One region of the Cellulomonas sp. zg-ZUI22 genome, then DNA from elsewhere that is predicted to be linked to it. Evidence: predicted binding sites of a transcription regulator. Region 1 holds the regulator's gene; the other holds the start of a gene.
The links. The regulator LexA, encoded in region 1, represses DNA repair genes until DNA is damaged. The targets are predictions, from matches to a motif close to TCGAACANNTGTTCGA.
Positions count from the first base shown of each region.

Region 1 (8,807 bases):
TGGTCGACGGCGAGCTGGCGCCGTCCCAGCGGCGCGCGCTGGAGGACGTGGTCAAGGTCAAGGTCGTGGACCGCACTGCGCTGATCCTCGACATCTTCGCGCAGCACGCGAAGTCCCGGGAGGGCAAGGCGCAGGTCGAGCTCGCGCAGCTCGAGTACCTCCTGCCGCGCCTGCGCGGGTGGGGTGAGTCCATGAGCCGCCAGGCCGGTGGCCAGGTCGGCGGCGCCGGCGCGGGCATGGGCTCACGCGGGCCGGGCGAGACGAAGATCGAGCTCGACCGCCGCCGCATCCGCAACCGGATGGCGAAGCTGCGTCGGGAGATCGCCGCGATGGCGCCCGCGCGCGAGACGAAGCGGGCCTCCCGCAAGCGCAACGCGATCCCGTCGGTCGCGATCGCCGGCTACACCAACGCCGGCAAGTCCTCGCTGCTCAACCGGCTGACGCACGCGGGTGTGCTGGTCGAGAACGCGCTCTTCGCGACCCTCGACCCGACCGTGCGTCGCGCGGAGGCCGCCGACGGGCGCGTCTACACGCTGGTCGACACGGTCGGGTTCGTGCGCGCCCTGCCGCACCAGCTCGTCGAGGCGTTCCGCTCGACGCTGGAGGAGGTGGCCGACGCCGACCTCATCCTGCACGTCGTGGACGCGGCGCACCCCGACCCCGAGGGGCAGATCGCCGCCGTGCGGCACGTGTTCGCCGACATCCCCGGCGCCATGGACGTGCCCGAGATCATCGTCCTCAACAAGGCCGACCTCGCGTCGCCGGAGGCGGTGGCGCGGCTGCGCTCGCGCGAGGTGCACTCGGTCGTCGTGTCCGCCCACACCGGGGAGGGCATCGAGGAGCTCGGCGCCCTGATCGCCGACCAGCTGCCTCGCCCCGGCGTGCAGGTCGAGGTCGTGGTGCCCTACGCGCGCGGCGACCTCGTCAACCGCGTGCACGAGCACGGCGACATCGACCACGAGGAGCACACGGCGGCCGGAACGCTGCTGCGCGCCCGGGTCGACGCGGGTCTGGCTGCGGAGCTCGAGGCGGCGGCGCGCACGGCATGACCGCGGACGGTCCGCGGGTGTGGTGCAGTGCGTCCCGGTGCCCGGGCGGGCACGAGGGGTGTCGGCGGCCGCGACTACGCTGACGCGGTGCCCGAGCCCGAACCTGCGTCGTCGACAGGCACCGACGACGGCGCCCGCGCCCCGCACGCGGCAGCGGAGGTCGACGAGCTCCTGGACCTGGCCGTCGGGGCGCTCGGCGGCGGGCGGCGCGACGGGCAGCACGCGATGGCGCAGGCCGTGGCCGACGCGCTGCGCACCGGTGAGCACCTCCTCGTCCAGGCCGGCACGGGCACGGGCAAGTCGCTCGGCTACCTCGTGCCCGCCGTGCGGCACGCCGTGCTGGCCGAGGAGCGCGTGGTGGTGTCGACCGCGACGCTGGCGCTGCAGCGCCAGGTGCTCACGCGTGACCTGCCGCTCGTCACCACGGCGCTGGCGTCGAAGCTGCCGCGCCAGGCGCAGATCGCGCTGCTGAAGGGCTGGCACAACTACCTGTGCGTCCACAAGGTTGCCGGCGGCTACCCGTCCGACGACCAGGGGACGCTCTTCGACGTCCCCGAGCGGCCCGGCGCCGCCGAGCACCCGCCCGTGGTCGAGGACGGCGACACCGTGCGCGAGTCGCTGGGCGAGCAGGTGGTCCGCGTGCGCGAGTGGGCCGAGGAGACGACCACGGGCGACCGTGACGACCTCGTCCCGGGCGTGTCCGACCGTGCGTGGCGGCAGGTGTCCGTCACCGCCATGGAGTGCCTCGGGGGGACGTGCCCGATGCTCGCCGAGTGCTTCCCGGAAGCCGCCCGGGCGCGCTCGCGGGAGGCGGACGTGGTCGTGACGAACCACGCGATGCTGGGGATCGCCGCGTCCGGCTCGCCCGGCGTGCTGCCCGAGCACCAGGTCGTGGTCGTCGACGAGGCGCACGAGCTGGCCGACCGGGTCACGGCGCAGGCGACGGCCGAGCTGTCCCTGCCGGCGATCGAGCAGGCGGCGCGCATGGCGCGACGTCACGGCGGCGTCCCCACCACCGACCTGGACACCGCCGCGCAGCACCTCGCGAGCGTCATCGTGCCCCTGCCCGAGGGCCGGTTCCCCCGCGGGCTGCCGGAGGACGTGCGCCTGGCCGTGGCCGCCGTGCGCGACGCGGCGCGCACGCTGCTGACGGCGCTGAAGCCGGAGGCAGGTGCGCGCGACGCCGCGGACGGGGGCCGCAAGATGGCCAACTCCGCGATGCTCCTGCTGTTCGAGGTCGCCGAGCGGATGGCTGCCGACCCCGAGCAGAACGCGTCGACCGTGCTCTGGTGCGCGCGCGGGGAGGACCGCCGGGGCGTCACGACCACGCGGCTGCACGCGGCACCCCTGGCCGTGGCGGGCCTGGTCCGCAGCAACCTGCTGGCGGGGCGGACGGCGGTGCTGACGTCCGCGACGCTCACGCTCGGTGGGTCGTTCGATCCCGCCGCCCGCTCGGTAGGGCTGGCGGTGCGCCCGGACGCGGCACCCGTCGGGCCGCAGGCCGTGGCCGGTGCCGCGACGACGGGCGTCCCCGCGCCCGGTGGCACGCAGCCGCCCCCGGCCGGCGAGGAGGTCCTGCGCTGGCGCGGCCTCGACGTCGGCAGCCCGTTCGACTACCCGCGGCAGGGCATCTGCTACGTCGCGCGGCGGCTCCCGCCACCGGGACGCGAACCGGCCACGGACGCCCAGCTCGACGAGATCGCCACCCTGGTCGAGGCGGCCGGGGGCCGCACGCTCGGGCTCTTCACGTCCCGCCGCGCGGCGACGGTCGCGGCGGAGGCGATGCGCGAGCGGCTGGACGTGCCGGTCCTGCTGCAGGGGGACGACCAGCTCCCGACGCTGGTCGCGCGGTTCGCCGCCGACGAGCCGACGTGCCTGTTCGGCACCCTGTCGCTGTGGCAGGGCGTCGACGTGCCGGGCCCGGCCTGCCGGCTCGTCGTCATCGACCGCATCCCGTTCCCGCGCCCCGACGACCCGGTGCGCTCGGCCCGCTCCGACGCGGTGGCCGCCGCGGGCGGCAACGGGTTCATGTCCGTCGCCGCCACCCACGCCGCGCTGCTGCTGGCCCAGGGCGCGGGGCGCCTGGTGCGCTCGGGGGAGGACCGCGGGGTGGTCGCGGTGCTCGACCCGCGGCTGGCGACGGCGCGCTACGGCGAGTTCCTGCAGCGGTCCATGCCGCCGTTCTGGCGGACCACCGACCGCGAGGTCGTGCTCGCCGCGCTGCGCCGGCTGGCCGGTTCCGACTAGCCTCGTGCCTGGGGCGTGCGGACCGGGCGTGTGCGTCCCGGGCTCGGCTCGACGCCCGTGACGAGGGGAAACACCATGGTCGACGCCATCGAGGGCGACGAGTACGCCCTGAGCACGACGCCGTCCGTGCCGCGCCGCACGTCGAAGCTGGGCATCGTCGGCGCGGGCGCGGTGGGCTCGACCATGGCCTACGCCGCCCTGATGCGCGGTGCGGCGCGGACCGTGGCGCTGCTCGACGTCAACCGCGCGAAGGTCGACGCGGAGGTCCTCGACCTGTCGCACGGCATCCAGTTCACGTCGATGGCCGAGGTGATCGGGTCGGACGACGTGGCCGTGATGGCGGACTGCGACATCGTCATGTTCACCGCAGGCGCCAAGCAGAAGCCCGGCCAGACCCGTATCGACCTGGCCGAGGCGACGATCTCCCTGGTCAAGAACGTGCTGCCCGGCATCGTCGAGGTCGCACCGAACGCCGTCTACGTGATGGTGACCAACCCGGTGGACGTCGTGACGTACGCGGCGATGAAGATCTCCGGGCTGCCGCCCGGGCAGGTCTTCGGGTCCGGCACGGTGCTCGACTCCTCGCGGCTGCGGTACCTCATCGCGCGGCACACCGGCGTGGCGGTGCAGAACGTGCACGCGTACGTCGCGGGCGAGCACGGCGACACCGAGATCCCGCTGTGGAGCTCGTCGACCATCGGCGCCGTGCCGATCCTCGACTGGGAGGGCACGGGCGGCAACGGCCCCCTGACGCGCGAGGTGCGCGACTCCATCGCACGGGAGGTCGTCGAGTCCGCCTACCGCATCATCGAGGGCAAGGGCGCGACCAACTACGCGATCGCCCTCGCGGGCTCCCGGATCATCGAGGCGGTGCTCAAGGACGAGCGCCGGATCCTGCCGGTGTCCTCGTTGCTGGACCAGTACCTCGGCATGTCCGACGTCTGCCTCAGCGTGCCCTCGATCGTCGGTGCGGCGGGCGTGCTGGAGAGGCTCGAGGTGCCGATGTCCTCCGACGAGATCATGGGGATGCGTCGCTCCGCGGAGGCAGTCCGGTCGGTCGCACGCCGCTTCGGCTTCTGACCTCGCACGGCGGCCGCCGCCGCCCAGCGGGCCGGAAGCGCGCCGGGACGGGCGGCGGCCTGCCGACCTCGGCCCGCGGGCGCGTCAGTGCGAGCGCAGGGCGGTGACCAGCTCGGCCTTGCGCATGGCGGAGCGGCCCGTGATGCCGATCTCGGCGGCGCGCCGCCGCAGGTCCGCGACCGTCCAGTCGTCGTAGTCGCCCGCCCGACCGCCCGCGCGGCCGACCGCCGAGCGCCCGCGCGCCGCCGCGGCGTTGGCGATGCGCGCGGACTTCTCCTTGCTGTTGCCCCGGTCCCGCAGGTCCTCGTACAACTCGGGGTCCTTCACGCTGGGGCCGGGGTCGCGACGTGCGGGCATGGTGTCTCCCTGCGGGCTGGCCGTGCGCCGGGCCGTCCGGCGCACGGCCACAGCCTCGCGCCGCGGGTGACCCGTCGCACGGCGACGCCGGCGGGCCGGCGCTACAGGCTCCGCAGGACGCTGACGACGCGTCCGAGCACGGTCGCCTCGTCGCCGTCGATCGGTGCGTAGGCCGGGTTGTGGGGCAGCAGCCAGACGTGGCCGTCGGCGCGCTTGAGGGTCTTCACCGTCGCCTCCCCGTCGATCATCGCGGCCACGATCTCGCCGTTCTCGGCCACCGGCTGACGTCGCACCACCACCCAGTCGCCGTCGCAGATGGCGGCGTCGATCATCGAGTCGCCGGCCACCTTGAGCAGGAAGAGCTCACCCTCCCCGACCAGCTGGCGCGGCAGGGGGAAGACGTCCTCGACGACCTGCTCGGCGACGATCGGCCCGCCTGCGGCGATCCGGCCCACGACGGGCACGTACGACGGGGCGGGGGCGCTGTCGCGCTCGGGCAGGTCGGTGTCCGGCGCGGGGCCGTCCGACCCGGCGCCCCACCGTGCGACGCTGCGCGCGTCGTCCGGCTGCACGACCTCGATGGCGCGGGGCCGGTGCGGGTCGCGCCGCAGGTAGCCCTTGCGCTCGAGCGCCGTGAGCTGGTGCTTGACGCTGGACGGGCTGGTGAGCCCGACGGCCTCGCCGATCTCCCGCATGCTCGGCGGGTACCCGCGCTGCTCGACCGAGGCGCGCACGGTCTCCAGGACGAGGCGCTGGCGCGTGGTCAGCCCGTCGCCGGGGACCTCGTCGGCGTCGGTGGCGGACGCGGCCGCGGCGGCGGCCCGCCCGCGGGCCTGCGTCGTCGAGCCGTGCTGCACGTCCACTGCGCCTCCTGCGTCGGTCGACGCGGGGCCCGGGGCGGGACCCGCGTGCGCCGGGCGCCGCCACCCGCGCCGGGCCTCGCCCTCGGGGACGAGCTCCGGCGACGGTCGCCGCCGCCGACGTCGCCACGGCGATGTCGGAGGTCGGTGGTGCACTCGTCGCAGTGCTCACCCTAGGGGCGGGGGGTGGTCGGATCAAACATCTGTTCGATCGTGTCTCGACGCGTGTCGGTCCGGTCTGGTAGACATCGTACAAGCGTTCGACGAACACGTGTTCGATCGAGCGGACAGATGCCGGGTCGGGTCGAGGTCGAGGACCGGGATCGACGACGAGAGGAACGCAGGATGAGCGCGATGACGACGGAACGGACGGTGCGACCGGCCGCGGGTGTCCGTGCGGTGCGTCCGGCACCCGTGGTGCGGGACGCGAGCACGCGTGCTGCGCGGCCGACGGGGCCCTCGTCGACGCTCCACCTCACGCGTCGCGGCCGGCTCGTCGTCTGGACGGTGGCCGCGCTGGTGGCGCTCGGCGTCGGCGGCGCCGCGGGCGCCTGGGCCGACGGCCCTGCGGCCGCTCCTGAGGTGCGGCGCGTCGTCGTCGCACCCGGGGACACCCTGTGGGGCATCGCGGCGGAGGCCGCCTCCCCGGGCGAGGACGTGCGGGACGTCGTGCTCGAGCTGATGGCGCTCAACGAGCTGCCCTCCGGCGGGGTGCAGGCCGGGCAGACGGTGGTCGTGCCGGCGCGCTGAGCGCACGGCGACGGGCGGAAGGCCCGCGGCGCGGCACTGCGGGCGGGTCCGCCACGCTGTGGGCCGCGACGGCGCCCACCGCGCCCCGACGGTGGCAGGGATGTTGCGGCGGCAGGCCGTACCGCTTAGCGTCGCGTGCGTCCGCGCGGCGCTGTCGAGGCGGACGTCATCTGCGCCACGCCGAGAGGTCCGCTGTGCACTGTCCGTTCTGCCGGCATCCCGACTCCCGTGTGGTCGACTCCCGCACCTCCGACGACGGGTCGTCGATCCGGCGCCGCCGTCAGTGCCCGAGCTGCCACCGTCGGTTCACCACCGTCGAGACCGCGAGCCTGTCCGTCGTGAAGCGGTCCGGGGCCACCGAGCCCTTCAGCCGCGAGAAGATCGCCAACGGTGTGCGCAAGGCGTGTCAGGGGCGACCGGTGAGCGAGGACGACCTCGCGCTCCTGGCGCAGAAGGTCGAGGAGAGCCTGCGCACGTCCGGCTCGGCCGAGATCGACGCCTACGAGATCGGTCTGGCGATCCTCGGGCCGCTGCGCGAGCTCGACGAGGTCGCCTACCTCCGGTTCGCCAGCGTCTACCAGGCGTTCGACTCCCTGGAGGACTTCGAGACCGCGATCTCGGGACTGCGTGCCGAGCACCGCGCGTCCCGCGCGGGCGAGGACGACGCACCCGCCGGGACGGCGTCGAGCGGGGTCTGACCCTCGCCGTCCGGCGTGCCCCGCAGGAATGGGCTGGCGTGGACGGCCGCGGTCGACCACGCTGGGACCGCCGGTGTGACCACGCCGGCGAGCGGAGGACAAGCACATGACCCAGGACGATCAGCCGTCGGCAGTCAGCGACGAGGCCAAGGAGAAGTTCCGGGCCGCGCTCGAGCACAAGAAGGCCCAGGGGCACCGCAGCGCGGACGGCAGCCGCAACACCGGCGCGGTCCACGGCGCGGAGACGGCGGGGCCGGTCCAGCGACGGTTCCAGCGCAAGTCCGGCTCGGCCTGACCGGTCAGGGACCGGCAGCGAGCCGCAGGGGGTCGCGCAGCACACGGCTGCGCGGCCCCCTTCGTCGTCGTCGGCCCCGACATCACCATCGGGCCGGCAGGCACGACAGGGCGTCCGGCCCGGTCAGTCGAGCAGGCGCAGCCGCAGCGACTCCGGTCGGCCGCGCAGCACGTCGGCCACCTCCTGCGGGACGGGCGACGCGACGTCGGTGACGACGTAGCCGAGCTCGCCGCGGGTCGCGAGCAGCTGACCCTCGATGTTGACGCCGTGCTCGGCGAGGGTGGCGTTGATCGTCGCCAGGACGCCGGGCACGTTGCGGTGCAGGTAGGCGATGCGGTGCGCGTCCGGGCGCTGGTCGAGCGCGAGGTTCGGGAGGTTGACCGACAGGTTGGTCGAGCCGGTCGCCAGGTAGTCACGCACCTTGTTGGCGACGAACTGGCCGATGGCGGCCTGTGCCTCCTCGGTCGACCCGCCGGTGTGCGGCGTGAGGATCACGTTGGGCAGTCCGCGCAGCTCCGACTCGAACGGGTCGCCCTTGCGCTTGGGCTCGGTCGGGAAGACGTCGACCGCGGCGCCCGCCACGTGGCCGGACAGCACGGCGTCGCGCAAGGCGGCGTAGTCGACGACGAAGCCGCGGGACAGGTTGAGGAAGATCGAGCCCGGGCGCATGCGCGCGATCTGCTTGGCACCGAACATCCCGGCGTTCCCGGCGCGCCCGTCGACGTGCAGCGTGACGACGTCCGCCTCCTCGAGCAGCTCGTCGAGGGTGTCCATCCGGCGGGCGTTGCCGAGCGCGAGCTTCTCGGCGGTGTCGTAGAACACGACCGACATGCCGAGGTTCTCGGCGAGCACGGACAGCTGGGTGCCGATGTTGCCGTAGCCGATGATGCCGAGCGTGCGGCCGCGCACCTCGTGCGCGCCGGTGGCCGACTTGTTCCAGACGCCCGCGTGCATGTCCTTGTCGAACACCGTCAGGCGGCGCGTCAGGGAGATGATGTCGGCGATCGCGATCTCCACGACGGACCGCGTGTTGGAGAACGGTGCGTTGAAGACGGCGATCCCGTGGCCGGCGGCGGCGTGCAGGTCGATCTGGTTGGTGCCGATGCAGAAGGCGCCCACGACCTCGAGGTCGGGGGCGGCCGCCAGCACCTCGGCAGGCACGTCGGTCTTGGACCGGATCCCCAGCACCTGGACGCCGGCGAGGGCCTCGACGAGCTCGGCCTCGTCGAGCGCGCCGGTGCGCGTCACGACGTCGAAGCCGGCGGACTCGAGGATGGTCCGGGCGTGCGGGTGGAGGTTCTCGAGGAGCAGGGCGGTGGGCACGCCTCATGGTGCTCCCGTCCCGCGGCGTGGACCAAAGCCGTCCCGAGGGCCGGGACGCGTCCGCCCGGACCACGGGTCGGGGGGACGCGTCCGGCCCGCGGCGGCTAGCCCGCGGCGCAGGCGAGCGTGGGGGCTACCGAACCGCCCG
Region 1 is NZ_JAFMUZ010000003.1:91,139-99,945, reverse strand. Features, by position in the region: gene hflX (GTPase HflX) at 1-1,049, shown strand, start outside; gene J1G43_RS11800 (ATP-dependent DNA helicase) at 1,137-3,296, shown strand; gene J1G43_RS11795 (L-lactate dehydrogenase) at 3,372-4,376, shown strand; gene J1G43_RS11790 (Rho termination factor N-terminal domain-containing protein) at 4,461-4,733, opposite strand; gene lexA (transcriptional repressor LexA) at 4,835-5,596, opposite strand; gene J1G43_RS11780 (LysM peptidoglycan-binding domain-containing protein) at 5,939-6,343, shown strand; gene nrdR (transcriptional regulator NrdR) at 6,538-7,041, shown strand; gene J1G43_RS11770 (DUF5302 domain-containing protein) at 7,148-7,336, shown strand; gene serA (phosphoglycerate dehydrogenase) at 7,460-8,659, opposite strand; gene J1G43_RS11760 (CotH kinase family protein) at 8,764-8,807, opposite strand, start outside.

Region 2 (8,807 bases), on a different contig from region 1:
GAGCTTGCGGATGTCCTCGAAGTGCAGGCCGGTGGTCGGCTCGTCGAGCACGTAGATCGTCCGCCCGGTCGAGCGGCGCTGGAGCTCGGCCGCGAGCTTGACGCGCTGCGCCTCGCCGCCCGACAGCGTCGGCGCGGGCTGCCCGAGCCGCACGTACCCCAGCCCGACGTCCACGAGCGTGCGCAGATGCCGCGAGATCGCGGGGACCGCGGCGAAGAACTCGGCGGCCTCCTCGATGGGCATCGCCAGGACGTCGGCCACGGTCTTGCCCTTGAAGTGCACCTCGAGCGTCTCGCGGTTGTACCGCGCGCCGTGGCAGACCTCGCAGGGCACGTACACGTCGGGCAGGAAGTTCATCTCGATCTTCAGCGTGCCGTCGCCCGAGCACGCCTCGCAGCGCCCGCCCTTGACGTTGAACGAGAAGCGCCCGGGGGTGTACCCGCGGACCTTCGCCTCGGTCGTCTCCGCGAACAGCTTGCGGACGTGGTCCCACACACCGGTGTACGTGGCCGGGTTGGACCGCGGCGTGCGGCCGATCGGCCCCTGGTCGACGTGCACGACCTTGTCGAGCTGGTCCAGCCCGGTGACGCGCTTGTGGCGCCCGGCGACCTGCCGCGCACCGTTCAGCTCGTTGGCCATCACCGTGTAGAGGATCGAGTTCACGAGCGTCGACTTGCCCGAGCCGGACACCCCGGTGACCGCTGTCAGCACCCCGAGCGGGAAGGACACGTCGATGCCCCGCAGGTTGTTCTCGCGCGCCCCCACGACCGTCACCTGGCGCGCACGGTCCACGGGCCGGCGCTCGGCCGGCATCGGGATGGACCGGCGCCCCGACAGGTACGCCCCGGTGACGGACTCCGCGGACGCGAGCAGACCGTCGAGGTCCCCCGAGTGCACGACGTGGCCGCCGTGCTCGCCCGCACCCGGGCCGATGTCGACGATCCAGTCGGCAGCTCGGATGGTGTCCTCGTCGTGCTCGACGACGATGAGGGTGTTGCCGAGGTCCCGCAGCCGGGTGAGCGTGTCGATCAGCCGGCGGTTGTCGCGCTGGTGCAGGCCGATGGAGGGCTCGTCGAGCACGTACAGCACCCCGACGAGGCCCGACCCAATCTGCGTCGCGAGCCGGATGCGCTGCGCCTCCCCGCCCGAGAGCGTCGCGGCCGGCCGCATGAGCGAGAGGTAGTCCAGGCCGACGTCGAGCAGGAACCCCAGGCGGGCCTGGATCTCCTTGACGACCTGCGCGGCGATCGCCCGCTCGCGCTGGCCGAGCTCGAGACCGTCGATGAACGCCCGCGCCTCGTCGATCGGCATCTCGCACACCTCGGCGATGGAGCGGCCGCCGACCTTGACGGCGAGCACCTCGGGCTTCAGGCGCGCGCCCTGGCACGTGGGGCACGGGACCTCCCGCATGAAGGCCTCGTACTTCTCCTTGCTCCACTCCGAGTCGGTCTCGGCGTGCCGGCGCTGCAGGAAGGTGATGACCCCCTCGAACCCCGTGGAGTACTGCCGCTCGCGGCCCCACCGGTTGCGGTAGCGGACGTGCACCTCGTGGTTCTGCCCGTGCAGCACCGCGTCCCGGGCGCGCTTCGGCAGCGCACGCCACGGCGTGTCCATCGAGAACCCGAGGTCGGCGGCGAGCGCGGTGAGCACGCGCTGGAAGTACTCGGACGAGGTCTGCGCCCACGGCGCGACCGCCCCCTGCGCGAGCGACAGGTCGTCGTCGGGGATGACGAGCTCGGGGTCCACCTCCAGCCGCGACCCGATGCCCGTGCACTCCGGGCAGGCGCCGTAGGGGGCGTTGAACGAGAAGGTGCGCGGCTCGATCTCCTCGAGCGTGAGGACGTGGTCGTTCGGGCACGCGCGGAGCTCCGAGAACCGGCGCTCGCGCTGCGGGTCGTCCGCGTCGGCGTCGACGAGCTCGACCACGAGCAGGCCGCCGGCGAGCCCGAGGGCCGTCTCGACCGAGTCGGTGAGGCGGCGCTGCACGCCCTCGCGCGACACCAGGCGGTCCACGACCACCTCGATGTCGTGCTTCAGCTTCTTCTCCAGCGTCGGCGGCGTCGCCAGCTGCACGACCTCGCCGTCCACGCGGGCGCGGGAGAACCCCTTGCCCTGCAGCTCGCGGAACAGGTCCGTGTACTCCCCCTTGCGGCCGCGCACGACCGGTGCGAGCACCTGGTACCGCGTGCCCTCCGGCAGCTCGAGCAGGCGGTCGACGATCTGCTGCGGCGTCTGGGCCGTGACGCGCTCCCCGCAGACCGGGCAGTACTGGGTCCCGGCGCGCGCGAACAGCAGGCGCAGGTAGTCGTACACCTCGGTGATGGTGCCGACGGTGGAGCGCGGGTTGCGGTTGGTCGACTTCTGGTCGATGGACACCGCCGGGGACAGGCCCTCGATGAAGTCCACGTCGGGCTTGTCCATCTGCCCGAGGAACTGTCGCGCGTACGCGGACAGCGACTCCACGTAGCGCCGCTGCCCCTCCGCGAAGATCGTGTCGAAGGCGAGGGACGACTTGCCGGAGCCGGACAGCCCGGTGAAGGCGATGAGGGCGTCACGGGGCAGGTCGACGTCGACGTTGCGGAGGTTGTGCTCCCGGGCGCCACGGACCAGCAGACGGTCGGACAGAGGATCGGTCACAGCCGACGAGTCTACGTCGGGCCACCGACAGTCGCACACGTGTTCGACGTGCGAGCAGGGCGTCGATGCGGTACCGCACCCGCACGCCCGGGCCGCCCGCGAGCGCCGTCGGGGCGGGCGGGCCATGCTGAGGGCGATGGACGCACCGAACACCCCGGCGGCCGAGGGCGGCCCGCCGGACGACCTCCTGCCGGGCGACGCGCTGCCCGGTGACCTCCCGCTGCAGGACCTCCTGCGGGGCGACCAGGTCCCCGTCGAGGAGTACGCCGTGCTGGGCGACGGCCACTCCGCCGCCCTGGTGTCCCGGCACGGCTCGGTCGACTGGCTGTGCCTACCCCGGTTCGACTCCGACGCGTGCTTCGCCGCACTCCTGGGCACGCCCGAGCACGGCCGCTGGCTCCTGACGGTCCGGGACGCCACCGCCGTGACCCGGCGCTACCGGGGCGACTCCTTCGTCCTCGAGACGACCTACCGCACCGCACGGGGCACGGCCGTCGCGGTCGACGCCATGCCGTCGGGCGACGGACGCGCGGACCTGGTCCGGCGCCTGGACTGCACGGCCGGGGAGGTCGAGGTCGAGCACGAGTGGGTGGTGCGCTTCGGGTACGGCGCCGTGCAGCCGTGGGTGCGCCACGAGGACGACGCCGACGGCTGCGACACGATCCGCGCGGTGGCCGGCCCCGACTCCCTGGTGCTGCGGGGGGACCGCCTGCCCCGCGCCGACGGCCGCCGTCACCGGGACCGGTTCAGGCTGCGCGCGGGCCAGAGCGTCGAGCTGTCGCTCACCTGGGTCCACTCGTGGCAGCCCGTGCCGCCGCGCCTGCCGGTGAGTGGCCGGGTCGACACCACGGCCGCCCGCTGGGGCCTGTGGGCACGCGGCTGCGGGTACGACGGCCCGTACCGCGAGGCGGTCGTCCGCTCGCTGCTGGTGCTGCGCCTGCTGACCGACGCGACCACCGGGGGCGTCGTCGCGGCGCCGACGACGTCGTTGCCCGAGACACCGGGCGGCGAGCGCAACTGGGACTACCGGTACTGCTGGCTGCGCGACGCCGCGTTCACGCTCGAGGCGCTCCTGGAGCAGGGCTTCCGTGACGAGGCGACCCAGTGGCGGGACTGGCTGGCCCGGGCCGTGGCGGGCGACCCGCGGGACCTGCAGATCATGTACCGGCTGGACGGCGGGCGCCGGCTGCCCGAGACGCAGCTCGACCACCTGCCGGGGTACGCCGGCTCGCGCCCGGTGCGCCGGGGCAACGGCGCCGTGCGGCAGGTGCAGCACGACGTGCTGGGCGTGGTCATGTCGGCGCTGGCGATGGCCCGCGACGCGGGGCTCGCGGAGACCTCCGACACGTGGTCGCTGCAGCGCCGGCTCGTGGACGACCTGGCGCGGCACTGGCGGGAGCCGGACCGCGGCATCTGGGAGGTGCGGGGTGAGCCGCGTCACTTCACGCACTCGAAGGTGATGACGTGGGCCGCGCTCGACCGCGCGGTGCACGCCGTCGAGCAGCACGGCCTGCCCGGCCCCGTGGAGCGCTGGCGTCGCACCCGCGACGAGGTCCGCGCGGACGTCCTCGCCCACGGGTGGTCCGACGCGCGCGCCAGCTTCGTGCAGCACTACGGCGCCGAGCACACCGACGCGTCGCTGCTGCAGGTCGTGCTGGTCGGGTTCGTGCCCGCGGACGGTCCGCACGCCCGCGGGACGCTGGCCGCGGTCCGGGAGGAGCTCGAGGTCGCGCCGGGGCTGCTGCGCCGTTACCGCACGGACCGCACCGACGACGGGCTGCGCGGTGACGAGGCCGCGTTCCTCGCGTGCTCGTTCTGGCTCGCCGACGCCCTGGCCCGGGGGGACGACGTGGACGGCGCACGCCGGGTGCTCGACGCGGTGGTGCCGCTGGCGAACGACGTGGGTCTGCTCGCCGAGCAGTACGACCCCGCCGGCCGGCACATGCGCGGCAACGTGCCGCAGGCGCTCTCGCACCTGGCGCTCGTCCGCGCGGCGCACAGCCACGCGGCGGCCGCCCGGCGCGCGGCCGTGACGGCCGCGGCGGTGACCCCGTGACCGCGCTGCCCGTGGGTCCGTGCACGGGGCACGTCGAACCCGGTGGTCCCAGCGGGGTGCGGGTGCTGGACGACGCGCAGATCCGCACGGCGTCCGTCGGGCCGATGGACAACGACGCCTACCTCGTGACGTGCCGGCGCTCGGGCGCCCAGCTGCTGGTCGACGCGCCCGCCGACCCCGACCGGTTGCTCGCGCTCGTCCGCGAGGGCTCGGGCTCGGCGCGGCTCGACATCGTGGTGGTCACCCACCGGCACGGCGACCACCTGGGTGCGCTGGCCTCCGTCGTCGCCGTGACGGGCGCCCGGGTCGCCGCGGGCGCGGCCGACGCGGACGCGATCGAGGAGGCGACCGGCTGCCCGGTCACGGTGCGCCTGCGCCACGGCGACCACGTCCGGGTCGGGCACCTGACCCTCGACGTCATGGCGCTGCGCGGCCACACCCCGGGCTCGGTGGCCCTGGCACTGACCGAGGACCTGCCCGCGCGGGCCCCCGGGTCCGTGGCCGGGCGCACGCACCTGTTCACCGGGGACTCGCTGTTCCCCGGTGGCGTGGGCAGCACCCAGGGCGACGCCGCGCGGTTCGCGCAGCTGCTCGGTGACGTCACGTCGCGCGTCTTCGACCGGTACCGGGACGACACCTGCGTGCACCCGGGTCACGGCGACGCCACGACCCTGGGCACCGAGCGCCCTCACCTCGCCGCGTGGGCCGCCCGCGGCTGGTGACCCTCAGTCCTCCGGCGGGCCCAGCACCGAGGTCGCGACCGTCGCGTGCGCCGACTCGTCGTCCGACGGGTGGTAGATCCCGGCCAGCACGTCGCGGTACAGGCGGGCGAGCTCGCTGCCCGTGAAGTACGCCCCGCCGCCGGACACGCGCAGCGCCAGGTCCACGACGACGCGTGCCGTCTCGGTGGCCCGCACCTTGAGCCCCACGAGCTGCGCGAACCACCGCGCGCCGTGGTCCGCCTGCTCGTCGACGTCCCGCGCCAGGGCGAACACCTGCAGCTCGGCCCCGTCCTGGGCGAGCGCCGCGTCCGCGATGCGCCAGCGGATGTCGGGGTCCTGCGCGTACGACCGGCCCCCGTGCTTGAGCGACGTCCGCCGCCGGGCGTGCCCGATACCGAGCTCGAGCGCCCGGCGCCCGATGCCCGTGTACACCGCCGCCAGCAGCGTCTCGAAGACGGCGAACAACGCGAACACGAACGGGTCCGCCGACGGTCCGGGCGGCAGCCGCCGGTAGACGCGGTCCGCGGGCGCGTAGGCACCGTCCAGCACGGTCGTGGCCGACTGGGTCGCGCGCATGCCGAGCGTGTCCCAGTCGTCGCGCGCCTGGACGCCGCCGTCCGCGCGGGAGACGACCGCGTGCACGAGGCGCGGGTCCGCCGGGTCGGAGTCGTCCAGGCCGAACGTCGCGAGCCGGGTCCAGACCGGCGACAGCGACGTGAAGATCTTCGTGCCGTGGTACCGGTAGCCGCCGTCGGGCTGCGGCACGGCCCGGGTGCGGGACCCGAACATCACCAGGTCGTTGCCCGCCTCGGAGTTGCCGAACGCGAAGACCTCCCCCGCGGCCGCGTCCTGCAGCACGAACTCCACGGAGTCGTCGCCGCGGGCCACCAGGAGCGCGGCCAGTCCCGTGACGACGAGGTGCATGTTGACGGCCAGCGCGGTGGCCGGGGCGGCCGCCGCGAGCCGCACCTGCTCGCGCGCCACCTCCTCCAGGGTGAGCCCGGCACCACCCAGGCGCTCGGGCACGAACGCCCGCAGGTACCCGGCCGCCACGAGGTCGGCGAGGTCGTCGTGGGGGAAGGTGTTGTCGCGGTCGTGCGCGTCGGCACGCGCGTGGACCCGGGCGAGCAGGTCGTCGGACAGCAGGGTGCGCAGCCGCCGGCTCATCGGCCGTCCCGGACCGGGCGAGAAGTGGTGGTCGTCATGACGCCACTGTGCCACCGCGGCGCCGTCGCGACGGACGTCGGCCCGTGGCGGGCGCGCTGCCCGCTCCGGCAGGATGCGGGCATGAGCATCTTCGCCGTCCGCTACACCTACGACGAGCGGACCGAGGTCCGCGACGCCGTCCGCCCCGAGCACCGGGCGTGGCTGGCGCAGCAGGCCGAGGACGGCGTGCTGCTCGGGTCCGGCCCGTTCACCGACGGCGACCCCGGTGCGCTCCTGGTGCTCCGCGCCGACGACGAGGCGGCCGTGCGCGGCCTGCTCGCGCAGGACCCCTTCGCGCGCGAGGGGCTCGTCGCCGCGACCGACGTGCGCGGGTGGGACCTGGTCCTGGGTCCCTGGTCCGCGACCTCCTGAGGCGCGACCGCCTGAGCCACGACCTGCTCGGCCACGGCCTGCTGAGCCACGACCTGCCGGGCACGCGCCCGGGGCGTCGGCAGGCTCCGGACGTCAGGACGCGGCCGGCCCGTCCGGCCGCTGCTCGGGCTCGGGGGGCGGGAGCCGCCGCGCCGCCGCCAGGTCGCGCCGCGCGCGCACGAGGCTGGCCACCGTGGCGACGGCCAGCGCACCCGCGATGACGGTGAGCGACACCCACGTGGGCACCTCGGGCGCCCACGGGACCGGCTCGCCGCCGTTGACGAACCCGAGCGAGTTCGTCGCGAGCGCCTCGAGCACGAGCTTGACGCCGATGAACGCGAGGATCGCCGCGAGCCCGTACGGCAGGTACACCAGCCGGTCGAGCAGCCCGCCGAGCAGGAAGTACAGCTGGCGCAGCCCCATGAGCGCGAACACGTTGGTCGTGAAGACGATGAACGGGTCGTGCGTCAGCCCGAAGATCGCGGGGATCGAGTCGAACGCGAACAGCACGTCCGTGGTCCCGATCGCCACGAACACGACGACGAGCGGCGTGAACACGCGGCGCCCCTCGTGGACGGTGCGCACCCGCCCGCCGTCGTACGTCGGCGACATCGGCAGCACGCGTCGCAGGCCGCGCACGAGCCGGTTCTCCTCGTACGGCTCGTCACCGGAGCCCACGCCCTCCCGCAGCAGCCGCACGGCCGTCCACACCAGGAACGCCCCGAAGAGGTAGAACACCCAGGTGTAGCGCTCGATGAGCGCGGCGCCCGCCAGGATGAAGGCGCCGCGCAGCACGAGCGCCACGATGATCCCCACCATGAGCACGCGCTGCTGCTGCTCGCGGGGCACCGCGAAGCTGGACATGATCAGCAGGAAGACGAACAGGTTGTCGACCGACAGGCTGTACTCGGTCAACCAGCCCGCGACGAACTCCTCCGCCGGGGCGGGCCCGCCCACGAGCGCCACCAGCCCGGCGAACACGAGCGCCAGGCCGACGTAGACCAGCACCCACACGACGCTCTCGCGCACCGACGGCACGTGCGGCCGCCGGCGCACGAGCGCGAGGTCGAGCAGCAGGATCGCCACGACGGCGACCAGCGAGGCCGCCTCGAAGGCGGCAGGCAGCTCGTGCGTCACGGCCTCCCGTCGACGACGTCCTCGCCGTCGGTGCTCTCGGCGGCCAGCCCGTGGGTCTCGGCGCGGGCGGTCTCGACGGCGCGCGCGGCCTCGTCCCGGCGGGTACGGCGCAGCGAGAGGATCGTCGTGAGCGTCAGCGTCACGATGATGAAGCCGAGCGACACCCAGGTGTTGATCTCCGGGATCGCGGTGATGTGCTCACCGCCGTTGATGAACGGCACCTCGTTGGTGTGCATCGCGTGGATGAGCAGCTTCGCGCCGATGAAGCCCAGGATCGCGCCGAGGCCGTACGACAGGTACACGAGCTTGTCGAGCAGCCCGTCGATGAGGAAGAAGAGCTGGCGCAGGCCGAGCAGCGAGAACGCGTTGGCCGCGAAGACCAGGTACGTCTCCTGCGTGAGCCCGAAGATGGCGGGGATCGAGTCGACCGCGAAGATGATGTCCGCCGTGCCGATCGCGATCATCACGATGAGCATCGGGGTGATGAAGCGGCGGCCGTCGCGGCGCACGACCATCTTGTCGCCGACGTAGTCGTCCGTGGTCGGGAACGCGCGCCGCGTCCAGCGCAGGACGGGGTTCTCGTGGTACTCCTCGTCGTCCGCGGAGCCCGCCTTGATCTGCGTCCAGGCGGTGTACAGCAGGAAGCCGCCGAAGACGTAGAAGATCCACGACAGGTT
Region 2 is NZ_JAFMUZ010000002.1:447,487-456,293, reverse strand. Features, by position in the region: gene uvrA (excinuclease ABC subunit UvrA) at 1-2,625, opposite strand, end outside; gene J1G43_RS09790 (glycoside hydrolase family 15 protein) at 2,774-4,693, shown strand; gene J1G43_RS09785 (MBL fold metallo-hydrolase) at 4,690-5,415, shown strand; gene J1G43_RS09780 (acyl-CoA dehydrogenase family protein) at 5,419-6,582, opposite strand; gene J1G43_RS09775 (YciI family protein) at 6,703-6,993, shown strand; gene J1G43_RS09770 (TerC family protein) at 7,087-8,130, opposite strand; gene J1G43_RS09765 (TerC family protein) at 8,127-8,807, opposite strand, start outside.
Region 2: the regulator LexA is predicted to act here: its motif matches at 2,669-2,684, upstream of uvrA (excinuclease ABC subunit UvrA).